One region of the Peterkaempfera bronchialis genome, then DNA from elsewhere that is predicted to be linked to it. Evidence: riboswitches for the same ligand, from Rfam matches in the RefSeq annotation. Region 1 holds a riboswitch; each other region holds the start of a gene.
The links. Region 1 has a riboswitch for cyclic di-AMP ahead of C7M71_RS32945 (transglycosylase family protein). Riboswitches for the same ligand answer to the same signal wherever they lie in the genome.
Positions count from the first base shown of each region.

Region 1 (4,661 bases):
CCGTACAGGCGGCGGAGCGGCAGTCCTGACGCCCGCCGCTCCCGGCTACACCGCCGACCCGGCGGGCTCCTCCCCGGCGGGCTGCCCGGGCCCGCCGGGCACGTCCGCCTGAGCGATGCCCTGGACGGCCTTGCGCATCCCGGCCAGCCAGGCGTCGCGGTCGGTGGCCCGGCCCTGCTCGTACCGCGCCACCTCCGGGTGCGGCAGGATCAGGAACCGCTCGTCGGCCAGCCCGGCGACGACGGCGTCAGCCACCTCGGCCGGCTCCAGCATCGGGCCGAAGGCGCCGAGTACGGCCGCCACCCCGGGGTCGGTGGTCAGCTTGGTGTGCACGCCCTGCGGGCAGAGCACGCTCACCCCGATGCCGCGCCCGCCATAGGTCACCGCCAGCCACTCGGCGAACGCCACCGCCGCATGCTTGGTGGCGCTGTACGGCGCGTCCCCCGGCATGGTGAGCAGCCCCGCCGCCGAGGCGGTGTTCAGCAGCCAGCCCCGGCCCCGGGCGAGCATCCCGGGGACCACGGCCCTGGCCGCGTACACCTGCGCCATGACATTGACGTCCCAGCACGCCTGCCAGAGCGCGTCGGGGGCGTCGATGCCCTGGGCGGTGCCGACCCCGGCGTTGCTACAGAAGAGGTCGATCGGGCCGAGGTGCTTCTCGGCGGTGTGCACCAGGGTCCGTACATCGCCCTCGTGGGAGACGTCGCTCCCCACGCCGACCGCCCGGCAGCCGTCCCGGTCGAGTTCGCCCGCCAGGTCCTCCACGGCGTCCGCGTCCAGGTCGGCCAGGAGCAGCCCGGCCGCGCCCTCCGCCGCGAAGCGCCGCGCGAGCGCCGCACCGATTCCGCCCGCCGCCCCGGTGACGACCACCACCGCACCGCGTACCCGCATGGACCGCTCCTCCCCGGGGCCGCATTCGCCCTGCGCGGCCCGCTGAATCGCACTGCCCGGGATCGTAGGTCACCGCCACCCAGCGCAACAGGGCATGTCCGCCAAGTGGCCAGCTCGCCGCCCTGGCACGCACAGCTGCCGCGTCGGCGAACCACCCCCGTGCAAACCCGGGGCGAGGGCCGGCCGCCGCCTGGCAGCCGCACGCACCAGGACGCCTCGCTCCCGGGCAGACGTCGGCGGGCGAGGCACTAGGTTGGCCGGTATGCCCGTTCCGCCCGCCCCCGCCCTCTTCACCTTCGAGTTCGCCGCCGATCCCTACCCGGCGTACGCCTGGCTGCGCGAGCACTCCCCGGTGCACCGCACCACCCTTCCCAGCGGCGTGGAGGCATGGCTGGTCACCCGGTACGCGGACGCCCGGCAGGCGCTCGCCGACACCCGGCTCTCCAAGAACCCGGCGCACCACAGCGAGCAGGCGCACCGCAGCGGGCGGGTCGGCATCCCCGGGGAACGCAGTGCCGAGCTGATGACCCACCTCCTCAACATCGACCCTCCCGACCACACCCGGCTGCGCAGGCTGGTCTCCAAGGCGTTTACGCCGCGCAGGGTCGCCGAGTTCGAACCCCGGGTGCAGCAGCTCACCGACCGGCTGATCGACTCCTTCGCCGAGCGGGGCAGCGCCGACCTGATCCATGAGTTCGCCTTCCCGCTGCCCATCTACGCCATCTGCGACCTGCTGGGCGTACCGGCCGAGGACCAGGACGACTTCCGCGACTGGGCCGGGATGATGGTGCGGCACGCCGGGGGCAAGCGCGGTGGGGTGGGCCGCGCGGTGAAGCGGATGCGCACTTATCTGGCCGAGCTGATCCACCGCAAGCGGGCCGAGCTCACCGCCCAGCCGCTGCCCGGCGAGGACCTGATCTCCGGCCTGATCCGGGCCAGCGACCACGGCGAGCACCTCACCGAGAACGAGGCCGCCGCGATGGCCTTCATCCTGCTCTTCGCGGGCTTCGAGACCACCGTCAACCTGATCGGCAACGGCCTCTACGCACTGCTGCGCAACCCCGACCAGCGGGCGCTGCTCCAGGACGCCCTGCGCCGTGGCGACTCCGCTCTGCTCGCCGGCGCGGTGGAGGAACTGCTGCGCTACGACGGCCCGGTGGAGCTGGCCACCTGGCGGTTCGCCACCGCCCCGGTCACCATCGGCGGCACGGAGATCCCGGCCGGGGACCCGGTGCTGGTGGTGCTGGCCGCCGCCGACCGGGACCCGGACCGCTTCGACGGCCCCGACACCCTGGACCTGGCCCGCCGCGACAACCCGCACCTCGGCTTCGGCCATGGCATCCACTACTGCCTGGGCGCCCCGCTGGCCCGGCTGGAGGGCCAGATCGCCCTGGCCACCCTGCTCACCCGCCTGCCTGACCTGGAACTCGCCGCCGACCCCGACGACCTGCGCTGGCGCGGCGGGCTCATCATGCGCGGCCTGCGCGACCTCCCGGTCCGCTTCACCCCCGGTTCGACACGGTCGGGAAGCGACCCGGAGTAGGCATCCGGCGACGGTGAGTCTGCCTTTGTGTGATGTTTGTGATGCCGGGTTGTTATCAGTCAGATCAACTGTCTAGGCTCCGGGCGTCTGCTGTTGCGGACCCCGACGCGTGGGACGCCAAGTCCTGTCCACCGTGCGGCCGGGCCACCGAGACCGACCTTGGGACAGGAGCGGGGGAACCAGGTAAGACGCCGCGCACCGCCCCGTGCACGGCTTGGGGTGAAGCCGCCTCCGCGCGGCCGGGCCACCTCCCGGTCCGAACCCGACAGCTCACCTCGCAGGCGTCGGAGAGGGACCCCTTCATGCTGCTTTCCGGCAACGGCCGCCACCGCCGCCCCCGCCCCAGCCAGACCAAGAAGTTCGTCACCGCCGCAGGCGTGACCGGTGCGGGCATCGCGCTGCCGCTGATGGCCGCCGGCAGCGCGTCCGCCGCCTCCACCGCCACCTGGGACAAGGTCGCCCAGTGCGAGAGCGGCGGCGAGTGGGACATCAACACCGGCAACGGCTTCTACGGCGGGTTGCAGTTCACCCAGAGCACCTGGGCGGCGTACGGCGGCACCGTGTACGCGGACCGGGCGGACCTGGCGAGCAAGAGCGTGCAGATCGAGATAGCCGAGAAGGTGCTGGGCAGTCAGGGGCCGGGCGCCTGGCCGGTCTGCTCGGTGCAGGCCGGGCTGACGGCGGCCGGGTCGGACGCGGGTGCGGGGGCGGACACCGGCGGCAGCACCTCCACCGGCGCGGGCGAGGCGGCCTCGCGCGGCGGTGGCCGCACCGACCTGGACCCTGCGGGCAGCACTTCCCCGGACACCACCCCGACCCAGCAGGAGCAGCTGCCCGAGTTCGAGGGCAAGGACGGCTGGGACTCCCAGGACGACGTCTACTGGTACGAGGAGGACGGCGTCTGGCACTGGACCAGCCACCAGAGCGTGTACGAGCAGCACACCGCCGCCGCCGAGGGCACCACCCCGGCCTCCGCCACCCCCGCCGCGCAGACCACCTCCCGGCCCGCAGCGGCGGACGGCGACCAGGACGGCCGGAGCAGCCGCAGCGGCCAGGGAGGCCGGAGCGAGCTGGGCGGCCAGGGCGACCAGGACGGTTACACCGTCCAGGCCGGCGACACCCTCTCCCAGATCGCCGAGAGCCACCACCTCGGCGGCTGGCACCACCTGTACGAGCAGAACCGTTCCACCGTCGGCGCCGACCCGGACCTGATCCTGCCCGGCCAGCAGCTGGACCTCGGCTGACCGGCCCGGGGTCTGACGGCACCGCAGCCCGCACCTGACAGGGCCCGATACCAGCCGGTAGAGGTGTTCGACCGGCGAGACAGGGCCCGGGCAGCGACGGCCGCGGCCTCCGGTGCGGTTAGGCTCAGGTCGTAACGCATCCATATCCGTCAAAGGAGATGCCACGTGCCGTCCATCGATGTCGTCGTAGCCCGGGAGATCCTCGACTCGCGAGGCAACCCCACGGTCGAGGTCGAGGTCGGCCTCGACGACGGCAGCACCGGTCGTGCGGCGGTGCCGTCGGGCGCCTCCACCGGCGCCTTCGAGGCGCTGGAGCTGCGCGACGGCGACAAGTCCCGCTACGGCGGCAAGGGTGTGGAGAAGGCCGTCCTCGCCGTCATCGAGCAGATCGGCCCGGAGCTGGTCGGCTACGACGCCACCGAGCAGCGGCTGATCGACCAGGCGATGCTGGACCTGGACGCCACCCCGGACAAGTCCTCGCTCGGCGCCAACGCCATCCTCGGCGTCTCCCTCGCCGTGGCGCACGCCGCCTCCGAGGCGTCGGACCTGCCGCTCTTCCGCTACGTCGGCGGCCCCAACGCCCATGTGCTGCCGGTCCCGATGATGAACATCCTGAACGGCGGCTCACACGCCGACTCCAATGTGGACATCCAGGAGTTCATGATCGCTCCGATCGGCGCGGAGTCCTTCTCCGAGGCCGTGCGCTGGGGCGTGGAGGTCTACCACACCCTCAAGGGCGTGCTGAAGGAGCGCGGCCTCTCCACCGGTCTGGGCGACGAGGGCGGCTTCGCGCCGAACCTCGACTCCAACCGCGAGGCCCTGGACCTCATCGTCGAGGCCATCAAGAAGGCCGGGTACACCCCGGGCAAGGACATCGCGCTCGCCCTGGACGTCGCCGCCTCCGAGTTCCACAAGGACGGCGCCTACCAGTACGAGGGCAAGGCGCTCTCCGCCGCCGAGCTCACCGACTACTACGCCGAGCT
Region 1 is NZ_CP031264.1:4,264,668-4,269,328, forward strand. It holds gene C7M71_RS19000 (MazG family protein) at 1-29, shown strand, start outside; gene C7M71_RS19005 (SDR family NAD(P)-dependent oxidoreductase) at 46-891, opposite strand; gene C7M71_RS19010 (cytochrome P450 family protein) at 1,154-2,434, shown strand; cyclic di-AMP (ydaO/yuaA leader) riboswitch at 2,580-2,729, shown strand; gene C7M71_RS32945 (transglycosylase family protein) at 2,737-3,678, shown strand; gene eno (phosphopyruvate hydratase) at 3,844-4,661, shown strand, end outside.

Region 2 (4,661 bases), 2.8 Mb from region 1:
GGGAGGCGTCCGGCGGCGATGTCGGTGGCGAGTTCAGGGGCGATCTGCCGGGTGGTGCGGCCGGTGCCCTGGTAGGCGGTCCAGTCGGCGGCGCCCTCGGAGAGCCAGAGGGGGGTCCAGGGCCGGGTGGCCGCGCGGGTGGCGACGTGTACGGCCTCGTGGCTGGTGACGACCTGCCGCCCGAGGTCGCTCAGCTCGCGGTAGGCGTCCGGGTTGACCAGGATGCGGTCGGCGGGCGCCGCGTCGGGGGCTCCGGGAGCGGCGGTGGTGACGGCGGCGATGCCCCGGTAGTCGCTCGAGGCGGCGCCCAGCAGCCGGGCGAGCTGGTCCAGCGAGCCGGGCGCGTACAGCAGCAGCCGGTCGGCCCAGGCGCTGCCCCAGACGGCACTGACGGCCGGTACGGCGCGGTCGGCGGCGCGGGACAGGGCGGTGAGTTCGGCGTCGTCCCCGAGGCCCAGCACCAGGCTCCGTCGGCCGTGCACCGCCTGTACGGTGCCGAGGTCCCAGAGCAGGACGCCGCCGACCGGGTCGTCGGCGGCGAGCAGCCACTGCCCGTCGGCGCGGGCGAGGGTGATCCGGCGGGTGGCGGTGGCGGGGTGGCGGTCGTAGCCGCCGATGCGGTGGTCCAGCTGCACCTCGGCGGTCGGACCGGCGGCGGTGCGTTCCAGCCGGGTGAGGCGGTGGCTCCAGGAGTCCAGCGGCACCTGTGCGGTACGCCGCAGCAGCTCCGCCTGGCGGGGGCGGAAGGCGGGCGTTGCGGTGGCGGCCAGCGCGGCGGGGTCGCGGCGCAGTACGGCGTCGGCGCGGCGGGCGAGCAGCGCCCGGACCTCCTCCCGGCTGGGCCCGGAGGCGCCGGGGGCGCCGGAGGCCCCGGAGGGTGCGGGGGGCGGCGGGGCAACGGCGGTCTGGACCCGGGTGGGCCGGGCCGGGGCGGCACCGGGGGCGGAGAGTTGCAGCAGCCCCCCGGCGGCGAGCAGCAGCGCCCCCCGCCGGGTGAGGCCGTGGCCCGGTATGCGGGGGGCCGGCCCGGTGCCGCTCAGACCCGCACCACGGCGGCGATGGGCATGGCGCGGGCGCTCTCATAGCGGACCCGGGCTCCCGGGTAGGGCGCGTGGATGATGGTGCCGCCTCCGACGTACATGCCGACATGGTGCATGTCACCGTAGTAGATGACCAAGTCCCCGGGGCGGGCGTCGGCGAGGGAGACCCGCCGACCTGCGAACGCCTGGCCCTGCGAGGTGCGGGGCAGGGTGACCCCGGCCTGCGACCAGGCCCAGTACATCAGCCCGGAGCAGTCGAAGGCGCGCGGCCCGGTGGCGCCGTAGAAGTAGGGCGAGCCGAGGGCGCCGGTGGCGGCGGCGACGGCGGTGGCCGCGCGGCCGTCGGGGGCGGGCACATCGCCGAGGTCGATCCGGCCGGTGCCCCGGGTGGCCCGCTCATGGGCGGCGCGGGCGTCGTCGGCGGCGAGCCGGGCGCGCTGCTCGACGCTGAGGGTGGAGAGCAGTGCGCGGGCGCGGCCGAGCCGCTGCTGCACGGTCTGCTTGTCGTGGGCGAGGGCGAGGCGGACCCGTTCGAGTTCGGCGAGCTTGGCACCGGCCTCGGCGCGGCGCTGATCGAGGGCGCGCTGCCGGGTGGCGACCTCGTGCAGCACCTCGGCCTGCCGGACGCTGACCCGGTCGAGCGCGGTGGCGCGGTCCAGATAGCTGGCGGGGTCGGAGGAGAGCATCAGCTGCACCGTCGGGTCGAGGCCCCCGGAGCGGTACTGGGCGCCGGCGACCTGGGAGAGGTCGGCGAGCATCCGGTTGAGGGCGTCCCGGCCCCGGGCCACCTGGTCCTGGAGGACGGCGGACTCGCTGCGCAGCCGGCGGAGGCTCTCCCGGGCGCCGTTGTAGCGCTCGGTAGCGGCCTCGGCCTGCGTGTACAACTGGTCGACCTGGCGTTTGACGTCCTGTTCGGCGGGCCGTTCAGCGGGCTGCTCGGGGGGCTGCTCGGCAGGCCGTTCGGCGGGGCGCGAGGGTGCGGCTGGTGCGCCGGGTGCGGCCTGGGCGGCGGCGCCGGCGGTGAGGGCGACTGCGGCGGCTGCGGCGGCGGTGAACACCGTGGCACGCGCCCGCCCAGGCTGTCTGGGGCGGCGGTGGGTGGCCAACGCGGTTGCGCTCCCTTCGTCCTGACCGCCGCCGGAGGGGCGGTGGTCCGAGCGCAGACGTTAGCGAGTCAGGCCCCATGCGTCCAAATTGCCGTTTATCGGACTTTTTGACTGCCTGAAGATAGCAACGGAGCAGAAGACGCCAAAGGGCCCGACCCCCACCGAGGGAGTCGGGCCCAGAAAGTATCGGAACCGGGTCAGATCCGGACGATCTTCGCAATCGGCATCACGGTCGCGGACTCATAGCGGACCACCGCGCCGGTGTGCGGGGCGTGGATGATCTGGCCGTTGCCCACGTACATGCCGACGTGGCTCATGCCGCTGTAGTAGATGATCAGGTCGCCGGGCTTGGCGTTGGCGAGGCTGGTACCCATGGAGGTGCCCGCACCGGCCTGCGCCTGGGAGGTGCGCGGCAGCGTGATCCCGGCCTGCTGGTACGCCCACAGCATCAGACCGGAGCAGTCGAAGGTGGACGGACCGGTGGCGCCGTAGACATACGGCGAGCCCAGCCGGGTCTCGGCGGCGGCAATCGCTGCGGCGGCGTAGCTGGAGGCGCCCACCGTGCTGGCGGAGCCGCTGCCGGTGGAGGTGTCCAGGCCGGCGCGGGGGGCGGCACGGGAGGCGCGCTCGGCGGAGGCGGCCTCGGCAGCCCGGAGGGCGGCGCGCTCCTGGGCGGTGAGGGTGTTGAGCAGCGACTGAGCCTTGGAGAGCTTCTGCTGGACCTCGCTCTTGGCGCTCTTCAGCTCCTTGGCGGTGCGGTCCAGCTCGGCCAGCTTCTGCTGCGCCTCGGCCTTGTCCTGGTCGAGCTTGCGCTGCTTCTGCTGGAGCTGCTTCAGGGTGTCCGCCTGCTGGCTGCTCACCTGGTCCAGCGAGGACGCCTTGTCCAGGAACTGCGCCGGGTCCGAGGAGAGCATCAGCTGGACGGTGGGGTCGATGCCGCCCGAGCGGTACTGGGAGGAGGCGAGCTGGCCCAGGGTGCCCTGCATCGCGGAGACCTCGGACTGCTGGCGGGCGACCTGGTCCTGGATGTTGTTGACCTGCTTCTGGAGCTGCTGCTGCTTCTCCTTGGCCCCGTTGTACTGCTCCGTCGCGACCTCGGCCTGCTCATTGAGCTTGTCGACCTGGGCCTTCACGGACTCCTTGGTCGGCTTGGGGGCCGCGCTGGCGGTACCCGCCTGGGCGGATATGGCAACGGCGGTTGCGGCTGCGGCGGTGAGGACAGAGATCCGCGCGCGGCTCGGCTGCTTGGGACGGCGGTGGGACGCCACGAAGGCGGGCTCCATTCTTCCTACGGCCGCCTACCGGGTGAGCTGACGGGTTCGGGCTGGAAGCATGCCCTACGACGCCTCAGCCGACTTCACAGTCGGCCCTGACGCCGATTCACCCCGAGGAAGTGGTTCCCCGGCTCCGATCCGACGGCATCCCCTGGAGGACAGAGACCTGCCCTGCCGCTTCTCGAACTCGGCGGGAGCCGCCGCCGTCACCCGGGTCGGGAGATCACTTCGCGGTGGCTCCCGCCAGACACTAGTAACTGAACTGTGATCCGTTCAAATCCTTGTAGGTAAAAAGTCTGAACGGCAGCGAGATTTCTTGGAAATTGCCACCAGGGGTAGCCACGACATGACCCTGGGGTGACCGAAGGGCGGTCCGGACGCCCCAGGAGGCCGGTCCGGGCGTGGCGGACCTCACGTGGGCCGGAGACAGCCCTCGGGCCCGGCATGTCCGAAATGCCGGGCCCGAGGGGATTACTGAAGGTCCATGACGAATGGACCGTGATGTGCGGTCAGACGCGCCGGATCACCGAGATCGGCATGGAGGTCGCCGAGACGACCTCGACCGACTTTCCGGGACGCGGCGCGTGCACCACCATCCCGTTGCCGATGTACATGCCGACGTGGCTGCCGCCGTAATAGATGATCAGGTCGCCCGGCTGCGCCTGGGAGAGCGAGGGCACATTGGTACCCACCGTGCCCTGCGCTGAGGCGATACGCGGCAGCGTCACACCGGCCTGGCTGTAGGCCCAGAGCATCAGACCGGAGCAGTCGAAGGTGGACGGACCGGTCGCGCCGCTGACATAGGCCATGCCCTGCCTGCTGAGCGCCGCCTGCACGGCGACGGCCGCATAGCCGTGGGCCGGCGGCAGATTGCCGAGGTCCACCCGCTCCGCACCGCCGCGCGAGGCCCGCGCGTCCGCCGCGTCCAGCGCCGCGCGCTCCTGCACGGTGAGGGTGTTGAGCAGCGCCTGGGCATCGTGCAGCCGGGTCTGCATCTGCGACTTGTTCTGCTTGAGCTCGCGGGTGGTGCGGTCCAGCTCGGCCAGCGTGGACGACGCCTCCGCCTTCTGCTGGTCCAGGAGGCGCTGCTGCTCCTGGAGCCGCCGCAGCGCGTCGGCCTGCTGGGCGCTCACCTGGTCCGTGGAGGACGCCTTGGCCAGGAACTCGTCCGGGTTGGAGGAGAGCATCAGCTGGACGGTGGGGTCGATGCCGCCCGACCGGTACTGCGCGGACGCCAGCGC
Region 2 is NZ_CP031264.1:1,481,632-1,486,292, forward strand. It holds gene C7M71_RS06470 (hypothetical protein) at 1-704, opposite strand, end outside; gene C7M71_RS06475 (C40 family peptidase) at 1,037-2,146, opposite strand; gene C7M71_RS06480 (C40 family peptidase) at 2,344-3,414, opposite strand; cyclic di-AMP (ydaO/yuaA leader) riboswitch at 3,427-3,577, opposite strand; gene C7M71_RS06485 (C40 family peptidase) at 3,930-4,661, opposite strand, start outside.
Region 2: it holds a riboswitch for cyclic di-AMP, as region 1 does, so the genes downstream of both, C7M71_RS06480 (C40 family peptidase) here and C7M71_RS32945 (transglycosylase family protein) in region 1, are expected to answer to the same signal.

Region 3 (4,661 bases), 1.1 Mb from region 1:
GCGGGCGGGCTGGTCGGCGGGTATGGCGTGGCCCGGTGGACCAGGAAGCGGCCGCTGGGCGGGGTCGCGCTGGCCGCGGCCGGTGCGGTGGCGGCCCGGCAGTGGCAGCGGCAGGCGGGTACGGCCGGTGCGGTGGCGCTGACCGGGCTCTATGCGGCGGCGTTCGCCGGCTCGCATCCGCTGGCGAAGCGGCTCGGCGCGTGGCCCTCGGTCTTCGCCGTCTCCGGTGCGGTGGCGCTGGCCTCGTATGTCGTGGCGGACCGCCGCGCCTGAGCCGGTCCTGATCCGGTGCGATCCGGGCAGGCCGACGGCCCCGGTGTCGGGGGGATGATCACCGGGGCCGTCGGAGTCGGGAGGGGCAGCGCGGACGCGCGGGTCTCAGACGTCCAGGCCGTGCGACTGGAGCCACGGCCGGGGGTCGATCGGCGCACCGCCGCCGGGCCGGACCTCCAGGTGCAGGTGCGGGCCGGTGACATTGCCGGTGGCGCCGGAGCGGGCGATGACGTCGCCGGGCTTCACGCCGCCGGAGCCCTGGACGATCGACGACAGGTGGCAGTACCAGATCTCGGTGCCGTCCGGCAGGGTCTCGATGATGCGGTAGCCGTACGCCCCCGACCAGCCGGCCGAGGTGATCTCACCCATGCCCAGCGCCTTGACGGGGGTTCCGGTGGGGACGGCGAAGTCCAGGCCGGTGTGCAGGTGCGACCAGTAGGAGCCGGCCTGCCCGAACCCGGCCGTGAGGGTGTAGCCGGAGACCGGGATCGCAAAGGTGCCGAGCAGCTTGCGCTCCGCCTCGCGGGCGGCGCGCTCCTCGGCCTCCTTCTTCTCCCGGGCCTCCTGGGCCCGCTTGGCGACCAGGTCCTTGGCGGCGGCCTCGGCGGCGGCCTGCTCCTGGACGGCGCGCTTGGCCTCGGCCTCCCGGGCGGCCTGGAGGCGGGCCGACTCGTCGGCGGCGGTGCGCTGGCTGTCGGCCTGCGCCTGGATGCGGGCGGCGAGGGCCAGGCCCGGGTCGGTGGCCTCGGCGAAGGCGGTCTCATGGGCCTCGTCGGCGTGCTCGGCCGAGGTGGTGGCGGCGTAGCTGGTGAAGCCCGTGGTGCCCAGGGTGGCGGCCATCGCGGCGACGCCTATCACCGCCGAGGAGCCCATGTTCCCGCTGCGCTGCTTGGGCAGCCGGTGGCGGCCACGGTCCGGGTCGCCGCCGAAGGCGGGGACGGGCTCGTGGACGGCGCCCCAGGGCTGCTCGGCGGGCGCGGACAGGGTCGAGGGCATGCCCTCGGTACGGTACGACGACGCCACGGTAGGCGTACTCCTTTCCTTCCCTCTCGCCTACCGGGTTAGCTGACGGGTTCGGAGCAGGAAGGTCTCCTACGGCCTTCGGGGCCTGGAGTCGTGCCCGGGCGGAAGCGCGCATGGTCACGCTCCGTCAGGGCGCGGGCAGGTCCGTTCGGCCGATTCACCCCAAGGAACGGTGGTTCCCCGGCTCCCGGGCGCCGCGAGGACGACGCCCTGAGGATTAGGCGATGGCGCACGGTGCCGTCCTGGTACGGCGTTTGCAACCGCGCTGCGTTATCAAACGTTAATCCCAGGACGCCGCGATTCCAAGCCACTTGGAAGATGCGAAAGGAGACGACAGCGGCACGAGGGGTGATTTGTCGTAGATGAAAGGACCTGCGGCTTCCCTCCCCTTCCGCCCCGTCAGGAGTCGGTCACCGAGCGTCAGGTGTGCCGCCGGGCGTGTCGTCAGGCCGGTGCCGTACCCGACACCTCCGGCTCCTCTGCGGTCAGCGGCATGGCGATCGACTCCAGACCGCGCCGCTCCGCCTTCACCCCGAGGAAGAGCTCCACCACCCCCGCCGCGATCATCAGCGCCGCGCCGAGCGAGAACGCCAGCGCCGTGTCGGCGGTCTTCCCGGTGGAGACCAGGTCGGCGAAGATCAGCGGGCCGGAGATGCCGCCGACGGCCGTACCCACCGCGTAGAAGAAGGCAATCGCCAGCGCCCGGGTCTCCATCGGGAAGACCTCGCTCACCGTGAGGTACGCCGAGCTGGCGCCCGCCGAGGCGAAGAAGAGCACCACGGTCCAGCAGAGCGTCAGCGTGACCGCCGACAGCGCGCCGCTGCGGAAGAGCGCCGCCGTCCCCAGCAGCAGCACCCCGGAGAGGAGGTAGGTGCCGGAGATCATCGGCTTGCGGCCGACCGAGTCGAAGAGCGGGCCGAGGAGGAGCGGGCCCATGAAGTTGCCGACGCAGATCACCGCGAAGTAGTAGCCGGTGAAGCCGTTGGGCACGGCGAAGAAGGTGGTGAGGATGGTCGCGTACCCGAAGGTCACCGCGTTGTAGAGGAACGCCTGGCCGATGAAGAGCGAGAGGCCCAGCACCGTGCGGCCCGGGTAGAGCCGCACCATGGTGCGGGCGATGGTGACAAAGCCGATGGAGCGCCGCTGCCGGATGGTGATCGACTGGTCGGGTTCGTCCAGCACCACCTGCTTCTCGTCCTGGACGATCCGCTCGGCCTCCGCCACGACCTCCTCCGCCTCGCGGTTGCGCCCGTGGATGAAGAGCCACCGCGGGCTCTCCGGTACATGGCGGCGGACCAGCAGGATCACCAGCCCCAGCACCACGCCCAGGCCGAAGGCGAGCCGCCAGCCGACGTTCACGGGCAGCAGGGAGGTGTTCAGCAGCGGCACCGAGACCAGCGCCCCGGCGCCGGCCCCGATCCAGAAGGAGCCGTTGATGATGATGTCGATCCGGCCACGGTGGCGGCTCGGGATCAGTTCGTCGATGGCCGAGTTGATCGCCGCGTACTCACCGCCGATGCCGAAGCCGGTGAAGAAGCGGCAGAGGAAGAAGAACCAGGCCGTCCAGGAGACGGCGGTCAGCGCGGTCGCCGCCAGGTAGACGCAGAGAGTGAGCATGAAGAGCTTCTTGCGGCCGTGCCGGTCGGTGAGCCAGCCGAAGAAGAGCGCCCCGGTGCAGGCGCCCGCCACATAGAGGGCGGCGGCCAGGCCGGAGACCTGCGCGGCGGAGATCGCCAGGCCGCTGCCCTTCTGGGAGAGCCGGCCGGCGATATTGCCGACGATGGTGACCTCAAGGCCGTCCAGGATCCAGACCGTGCCCAGGCCGATGACGATCCGCCAGTGCCACCCCGACCAGGGCAGCCGGTCCAGCCGGGCGGGGACCTTGGTGCTGATGGTGCCGGTCTGCACCCCGCCCCGGCTCACCGTCTCCCCCGGCGCGTGATCGTCCCCGGTGCCACCCGGTCCCGTCCCCTGCCCTGCCGTGGAACTCATGCGCGGTCCTCCACAGTCGCCAGCCGGACCGCCGGTCCGGCCGGCGGCAGCGCTCTGGCGTGCGTCTGCCCAGCGCCGCGGGGGCTAACGCACCAGGCAGAACTCGTTGCCCTCGGGGTCTTGCATCACCTGGAAAGCCCCCTGGTCGTCCATCCGCACCCCGCCGACCGCCCGGGCGCCGCGCGCCAGCAGCTCGTCCCGGGCCTGCTCGATGTCCTCGACGCAGATGTCCAGATGGAGGCGGTTCTTACCGGTGGGCCTGGGCTCCGGCACCCGCTGGAAGGCCAGTCTGGGCTGCCCGTCCGGCGGGTCCACATACGACCAGTCGGGCTCCCGGTCCACCGGCCGGCCGCCGAGCACCGCAGCCCAGAAGCGCACCAGTGCGGCCGGCTCGGCGCAGTCGATGACGAGTTCGTCGATTCGTCCCACCACAGGGCCAACCTAGCCCGGAAATGAGTAGCCGTACTCATGTGGCACGCACCACCCCCGGCCAGGATGCAGCCATGAGTGCATCGATGCAGCCGCGCACCACTGCCGCCTACTACCTGCAGGCGGTCATCTCCTTCGCGCTCTCCGGCACCGCGCTGGCCGTGGGGATCGCCTATCTGCCGGTGGACGCCTGGATGCGGGCCTTCCTCGCCGTCGGCCTGCTCTATGTGATCACCTCGGCGTTCACCCTGGCCAAGTGCGTACGGGACCGGCAGGAGAGCGCGGACATGGTCAGCCGGGTCGACCAGGCGCGGCTGGAGAAGCTGCTTGCCGAGCACGACCCGTTCAAGACCGACCTCTGAGGGTCAGGCGGTGCGGTCGGCAATCGGGGTGCCGCCGGTGGCCCAGTTCTCCGCCGGGATCTCGTCGATGGTCACCCAGATGTTCTCCGGCTTGACGCCGGTGGCCCGTACATAGGCTTCGGTGAGCTCGCGGACGATCTCGCGCTTCTGCTCGGCGGTACGGCCGGCGATCTGCTTGACCTGGATCAGGGGCACGGCTGGCTCCTCGTCGGTTGCGGTGGGGCTGCTGCGCCCTCTGTCGCGGGCCACTCCATCACCGGGCGCCGCCATGCGACAAGCGGCACCTCAGGCGGTGGCGGTTCGACGGTGATCGCGGTGGACCGGCCGGAGGCGGCCGGGGCGGCGGACTCCGGCGACCGGGCCCGACAGATTCGCCGTCCGGGTGATACTTCAGAAGGGGCCCGGGCACCGGCCCGGCCCACGAGATGCAGAAAGGGGTGAGACGACCGTGTGGTTGAGGAATGGACTGGAACCGTGGCACCTGATCCTGGTGCTGGTCGTGGTCGTCCTGCTGTTCGGCTCCAAGAAGCTTCCGGAGATCGCGCGCGGGCTGGGCAAATCGATGCGCATCCTCAAGGCCGA
Region 3 is NZ_CP031264.1:3,128,720-3,133,380, forward strand. It holds gene C7M71_RS13845 (hypothetical protein) at 1-273, shown strand, start outside; gene C7M71_RS13850 (M23 family metallopeptidase) at 379-1,296, opposite strand; cyclic di-AMP (ydaO/yuaA leader) riboswitch at 1,309-1,530, opposite strand; gene C7M71_RS13855 (MFS transporter) at 1,741-3,288, opposite strand; gene C7M71_RS13860 (VOC family protein) at 3,373-3,720, opposite strand; gene C7M71_RS13865 (YiaA/YiaB family inner membrane protein) at 3,792-4,079, shown strand; gene C7M71_RS13870 (2-hydroxymuconate tautomerase) at 4,083-4,274, opposite strand; gene tatA (Sec-independent protein translocase subunit TatA) at 4,534-4,661, shown strand, end outside.
Region 3: it holds a riboswitch for cyclic di-AMP, as region 1 does, so the genes downstream of both, C7M71_RS13850 (M23 family metallopeptidase) here and C7M71_RS32945 (transglycosylase family protein) in region 1, are expected to answer to the same signal.

Region 4 (4,661 bases), 3.8 Mb from region 1:
CGCAGCTCTCCCGCGAGCTGGAGCACCGCCTCAACAAGGAGGCCAGGCCGGTCATCCTCGGCCATGTGCAGCGCGGTGGCACCCCCACGGCGTACGACAGGGTGCTGGCCACCCGGTTCGGCTGGCACGCCGTGGAGGCGGTGCACAAGGGCGCCTTCGGGCACATCACCGCACTCCAGGGCACCGACATCAACCTGGTGCCGCTGGCCGACGCCGTCGCCGACCTCAAGACGGTCCCGGCGGAGCGCTACGCGGAGGCCGAGACGGTCGTCTGAGCCACCCCCGCCCCCCCGGCTGCGGGACGGCCGGGGGGCGGATCTACCCTGGTGCGGACGAAAGTCGGACGAAGCGGACCAGGGTTGTGCCCCGCTTCGCCGCCGGTGCGAGGGAAAGCGGGATCCGCCCATGGGTGACGGCATGGCAGGGATGCACCACCACGGGGGGGTGCTCGCACCGTACTCGCTGTCGACCGCCCTCTCCTGGTCGCCGGACTGGGTCTTCCTGCTGGGCAGCCTGGTGGCGCTGCTGCTGTACGGCGCCGGAGCGGTCCGGCTCTGGCGGCGCGGCGACCGGTGGCCGGTGGGCCGGGCGGTCGCCTGGCTCTCGGGCGTGGCCACGCTGGTGCTGACCACCTGCACCGGGCTCAACGACTACGGGATGGTGCTCTTCAGCGCCCATATGCTCCAGCACATGGTGCTGAGCATGCTCTCGCCGATCCTGCTGCTGCTGGGCGCCCCGATCACGCTGACGCTGCGGGCGCTGCGGCCGGCCGCCAAGGGGCGCAAGGGCCCGCGCGAACTCGCGGTGGCGCTGCTGCACAGCCGGTACCTCCGGGTGGTCTCGCACCCGGCGTTCACCATCCCGCTCTTCATCGCCAGCCTCTACGGGCTCTACTTCACACCGCTGTTCGACTTCCTGATGGCACACCGGGTGGGCCACATCGCGATGATGGTGCACTTCCTGGCGGTCGGCCTGGTCTTCTTCTGGCCGATCATGGGGGTGGACCCGGGTCCGCACCGGCCGGGCTATGTGATGCGCATCCTGGAGCTCTTCATGGGCATGCCGTTCCACGCCTTCTTCGGCGTGGCGGTGATGATGGCCAACCACCTGCTGGTCCGCACCTTCGCCGACCCGCCGGCCGCGCTGGGCACCAACACCCTGGCCGACCAGCAGATCGCGGGCGGCATCACCTGGGCCTTCGGTGAGATCCCGACGGCGATCGTGCTGATCGCGCTGGTCTTCCAGTGGGCCAGGTCGGAGGAGCGGCAGGCCCGGCGCCGCGACCGGGCGGCGGACCGGGACGGCGACGCCGAGCTGGTGGCGTACAACGCGTACCTCGCCTCGCTGGAGGCACGGACCCAGGGCGCCGCCGGCGCCGCCCAGCAGGCCGGCTGAGCGACGCTTCGTCCGCCGCTTCGGGCGGCGCACGGACGGGGGCCGGGCGGGTACGGGCGGGCGGGTACGGGCGGGCGGCACGCCCACGAACGGGTGATCAGACGCGCTCCGGACGGCGGACTGCGGTAGGTCTGGCTCCGACGTACGCGGACCCGCCCGCCCTGGAGGAACACCATGCCCTGGACCCACGCCCTCACCGCCGCCGGGCTGGCGGTGGCAGCCGCGCTGGGGCTCCCCGCCCAGGAGGCCGTTCCCGCCGCTTCCGGGTCCCGGCTGGTCCTCACCCTGCACAGCGGGGAGAGCACCTCGGGGCGGGTGCAGGGCTCGGTGGTGCTGGAGTGCGACCCCGACGGCGGCTCGCACCCCCACCCGGCCACCGCCTGCGCGGCGCTGCGGGCGGCCCGGGGCGACCTCTCGGCGGTGCGGGCGACGCGCGGGGTGATGTGCCCGATGATCTACGCCCCGGTCACGGGCGAGGCCCGGGGCGACTGGGGCGGCCGCACGGTGCGGTTCACCCGGACGTACGGCAACCGCTGCTCCGCCGCCGGAGAGTCCGGGGGCGTCTTCGGCTTCTGAGGTCCCCGGTCAGCCCAGCCAGTGGTGGGCGTCGTACTCCGAAACGACCCGGATATGGCCCAGGACGCTGCGGCCGGTGATGCGGATCACCGGGCCGTCGGCCGCCGCCGGGGACCCGCCGACCGGGGTGGACCGCTTGCCGAGCAGCACCGTGCCGGTGTCGTACACCCGGGCGCCGTCCGGGACGACCAGCTCGACCTTGCCGCAGAAGGAACTCGCCTCGATCACCACCTCCTGCCGGGTGAAGACGGCATGCCGCAGGTCCAGCACGACCGCGCCGAACCGCGCCCGGAACGCGCTCCTCGGCGGCACCGGCCACTGGCCGCCGCGCCGCAGCTTGCTGAGGACCGCCACCACGGGCTCGGCGGCCGTCCACGGCCGCGCGGCGGTGCCGTCCGAGGGCCCGCCCGCGCCGGGCTGGTCCACGGCGGGCAGATCGCGGGTCAGCGGGGCGAGCTCGGCGAGCGTACGGGCGGCGTAGGCCGCCTCCAGCCGCTCCGCGTGCTCCTCGGGGGCCAGCCGGCCGTGGGCGAGGGCTTCGGCGAGCACGGCGGCGGTGCGGTCGCGGTCCTCGTCGGCGGCGCGCATCTCCACGGGGGCGGCGGGGGCCAGGCTCTGGGCGGGTACGGAAGCGGTCACCGGTCACTCCTGCGGCTGCGGGCGGGCTCGCGTCCAGAACACGATATATCGCGTGATGCGCGGGGGTAAACGCGCTACCGCGACCCAGTCGCGAGTGGCAACCCGGACTCCGCTTGCGGCGAGCGCGCATGGAGGCGCCCACAGCGCACAGAAGCAGAAGGAGCGCGAACCCACGCGCGGAGACCCTGGGACGGGCCGCTACGGGCGTCGTGGGGACAGCGGGGACTGCGGGGGCTGCGGGTGGCGCATCGGGCGAGCGCATCGGTCGGCGTCGAACAGCTGACCCGGCCTCACTCCCCCAGCGCGGATGCCTCCCCTGACAACGCGTCGGCGCGCGATGCGTGACGGGGTCAACCTCCGCAGCGCCCCGGACGGGTGAACGGACCACCCGGACGGACCCGGATCCGGCGTGTCGCCCACCTGATGGAGTTGACTACCCCGAATGCAGGAACGGAGCGTTCCGGAAGGGCCGTCAGACGGGGTCGGAAACCCCCGCTCGGAGCCCTCGCAAGGGGGCGCATAAGCGCAGGTGAAACGCGGGTTTTCGATTTCTTCGGACCCTTCCGGGAAGGGCTCCGACGCGATGGCGCGAACTGGCCTTCAAGCTACCGATCGGCCGGGTGACAAGAGTCACAATCCCCGGCCTCAAGATGAAGATGGCTCAGAAATCTGCCAATACTGGCCGCCGAACGCGACAAGTCCCCGTCACCATGGCGGGGCGGTCCGGCCGGACGCCTAATCTCGCCACCGGTCCGGACGCCAGGCGCGAACTCGATTTCGGCGAGAGCGGGAGACCCGAGCACGGCGGGGTGGGAGAGCCTCCGTCGCGGCAGTGCCGCGGCAAGGGCCCATCACCACCCCTTGGGGTGAAGCCACTTCGGTGGCCGGGCAGCTTTCGGTGCCCGAATCCGACAGGTCATCTTTCGCAGGCGGTTCCGGAAGGACTCGCATGTCTGCGACACCTCGCACCCATGCCCCCGCGCACCACGGCGCCCAGGCCGTTCCCGCCCCCGCAGGGCAGGACGGCGCCGAGGAGGGCAGCGATAGCCCCTCCCACCAGGGGCGTCGCGTCGGACCGCAGCGGGGCCGACTGATCAACCGCGTCGGAGCCACCGCCGTGCTGACGGCGGCAGCGGTGGCCGGCGTGGGCCTGGCACCCGGGCTCGGCACCCAGGCCGACGCCGCGACGCTGTCCGCCAAGGCGCTGCGGATCGCGGCGGCCAAGAGGGGGGCGCCGTATGTGTTCGGGGCCGCCGGACCGAGCCGGTTCGACTGCTCCGGTCTGGTGATGTGGTCGTACCGGAAGGCGGGCAAGAACCTGCCACGCACCGCCCAGGCGCAGTACAACAAGACGCGCCACATCGGGCAGAACAGCCGTCGGCCAGGGGATCTGGTCTTCTTCCATCGGGGTTCCAGCGTTTACCACGTCGGTATCTATGCCGGGTCGGGCCGGATCTGGCACGCACCGCACCGCGGCGCACGGGTGCGGCTGGAGCGGATCTGGACGAAGAGCGTCTGGTACGGCCGGATCGGCTGAACCGGAATGCTGATATCCACGTGGGCTCCATTCGGCCGAATGGAGCCCGCCGAATGGCGCGTTCATGGGTTTACCGGGGATCGGCATTCCATGGCGCTGTGCGGGAAATCACGTTTACGGCCAGGTCGAGCTGAGCGTCGGTCAGGTCGCCACGGGCGGTCAGGCGCAGCCGGGAGTGACCGTCGGGGACGGACGGCGGCCGGAAGCAGCCGACGGCGACTCCGGCCGCCCGGCAGTCGGCGGCCCAGGTGACCGCCGCCTCCGGAGCGGGCGCGCGTACCGAGACCACGGCCGCGTCGGGGGTGTTGGCCGGCAGTCCGGCGGCGGTGAGGCGGGCGGCGAGCTGCCGGGCGGTCTGCCGGGCGCGGGCGGCGCGGTGCGGCTCCTCGCGCAGCAGCCGCAGCGCACCCAGGGCCGCCCCGGCGGCGGCGGGGCGAGCCCGGTGTCGAAGATGAAGGTGCGCGCGGTCTCGGTGAGGTGCCGGATGACCCGCCGGGGGCCGAGCACCGCCCCG
Region 4 is NZ_CP031264.1:419,374-424,034, forward strand. It holds gene C7M71_RS01845 (6-phosphofructokinase) at 1-275, shown strand, start outside; gene C7M71_RS01850 (cytochrome c oxidase assembly protein) at 427-1,395, shown strand; gene C7M71_RS01855 (SSI family serine proteinase inhibitor) at 1,570-1,971, shown strand; gene C7M71_RS01860 (DUF1707 SHOCT-like domain-containing protein) at 1,981-2,610, opposite strand; cyclic di-AMP (ydaO/yuaA leader) riboswitch at 3,365-3,557, shown strand; gene C7M71_RS01865 (C40 family peptidase) at 3,560-4,147, shown strand; partial or broken gene C7M71_RS01870 (8-amino-7-oxononanoate synthase) at 4,218-4,661, opposite strand, start outside.
Region 4: it holds a riboswitch for cyclic di-AMP, as region 1 does, so the genes downstream of both, C7M71_RS01865 (C40 family peptidase) here and C7M71_RS32945 (transglycosylase family protein) in region 1, are expected to answer to the same signal.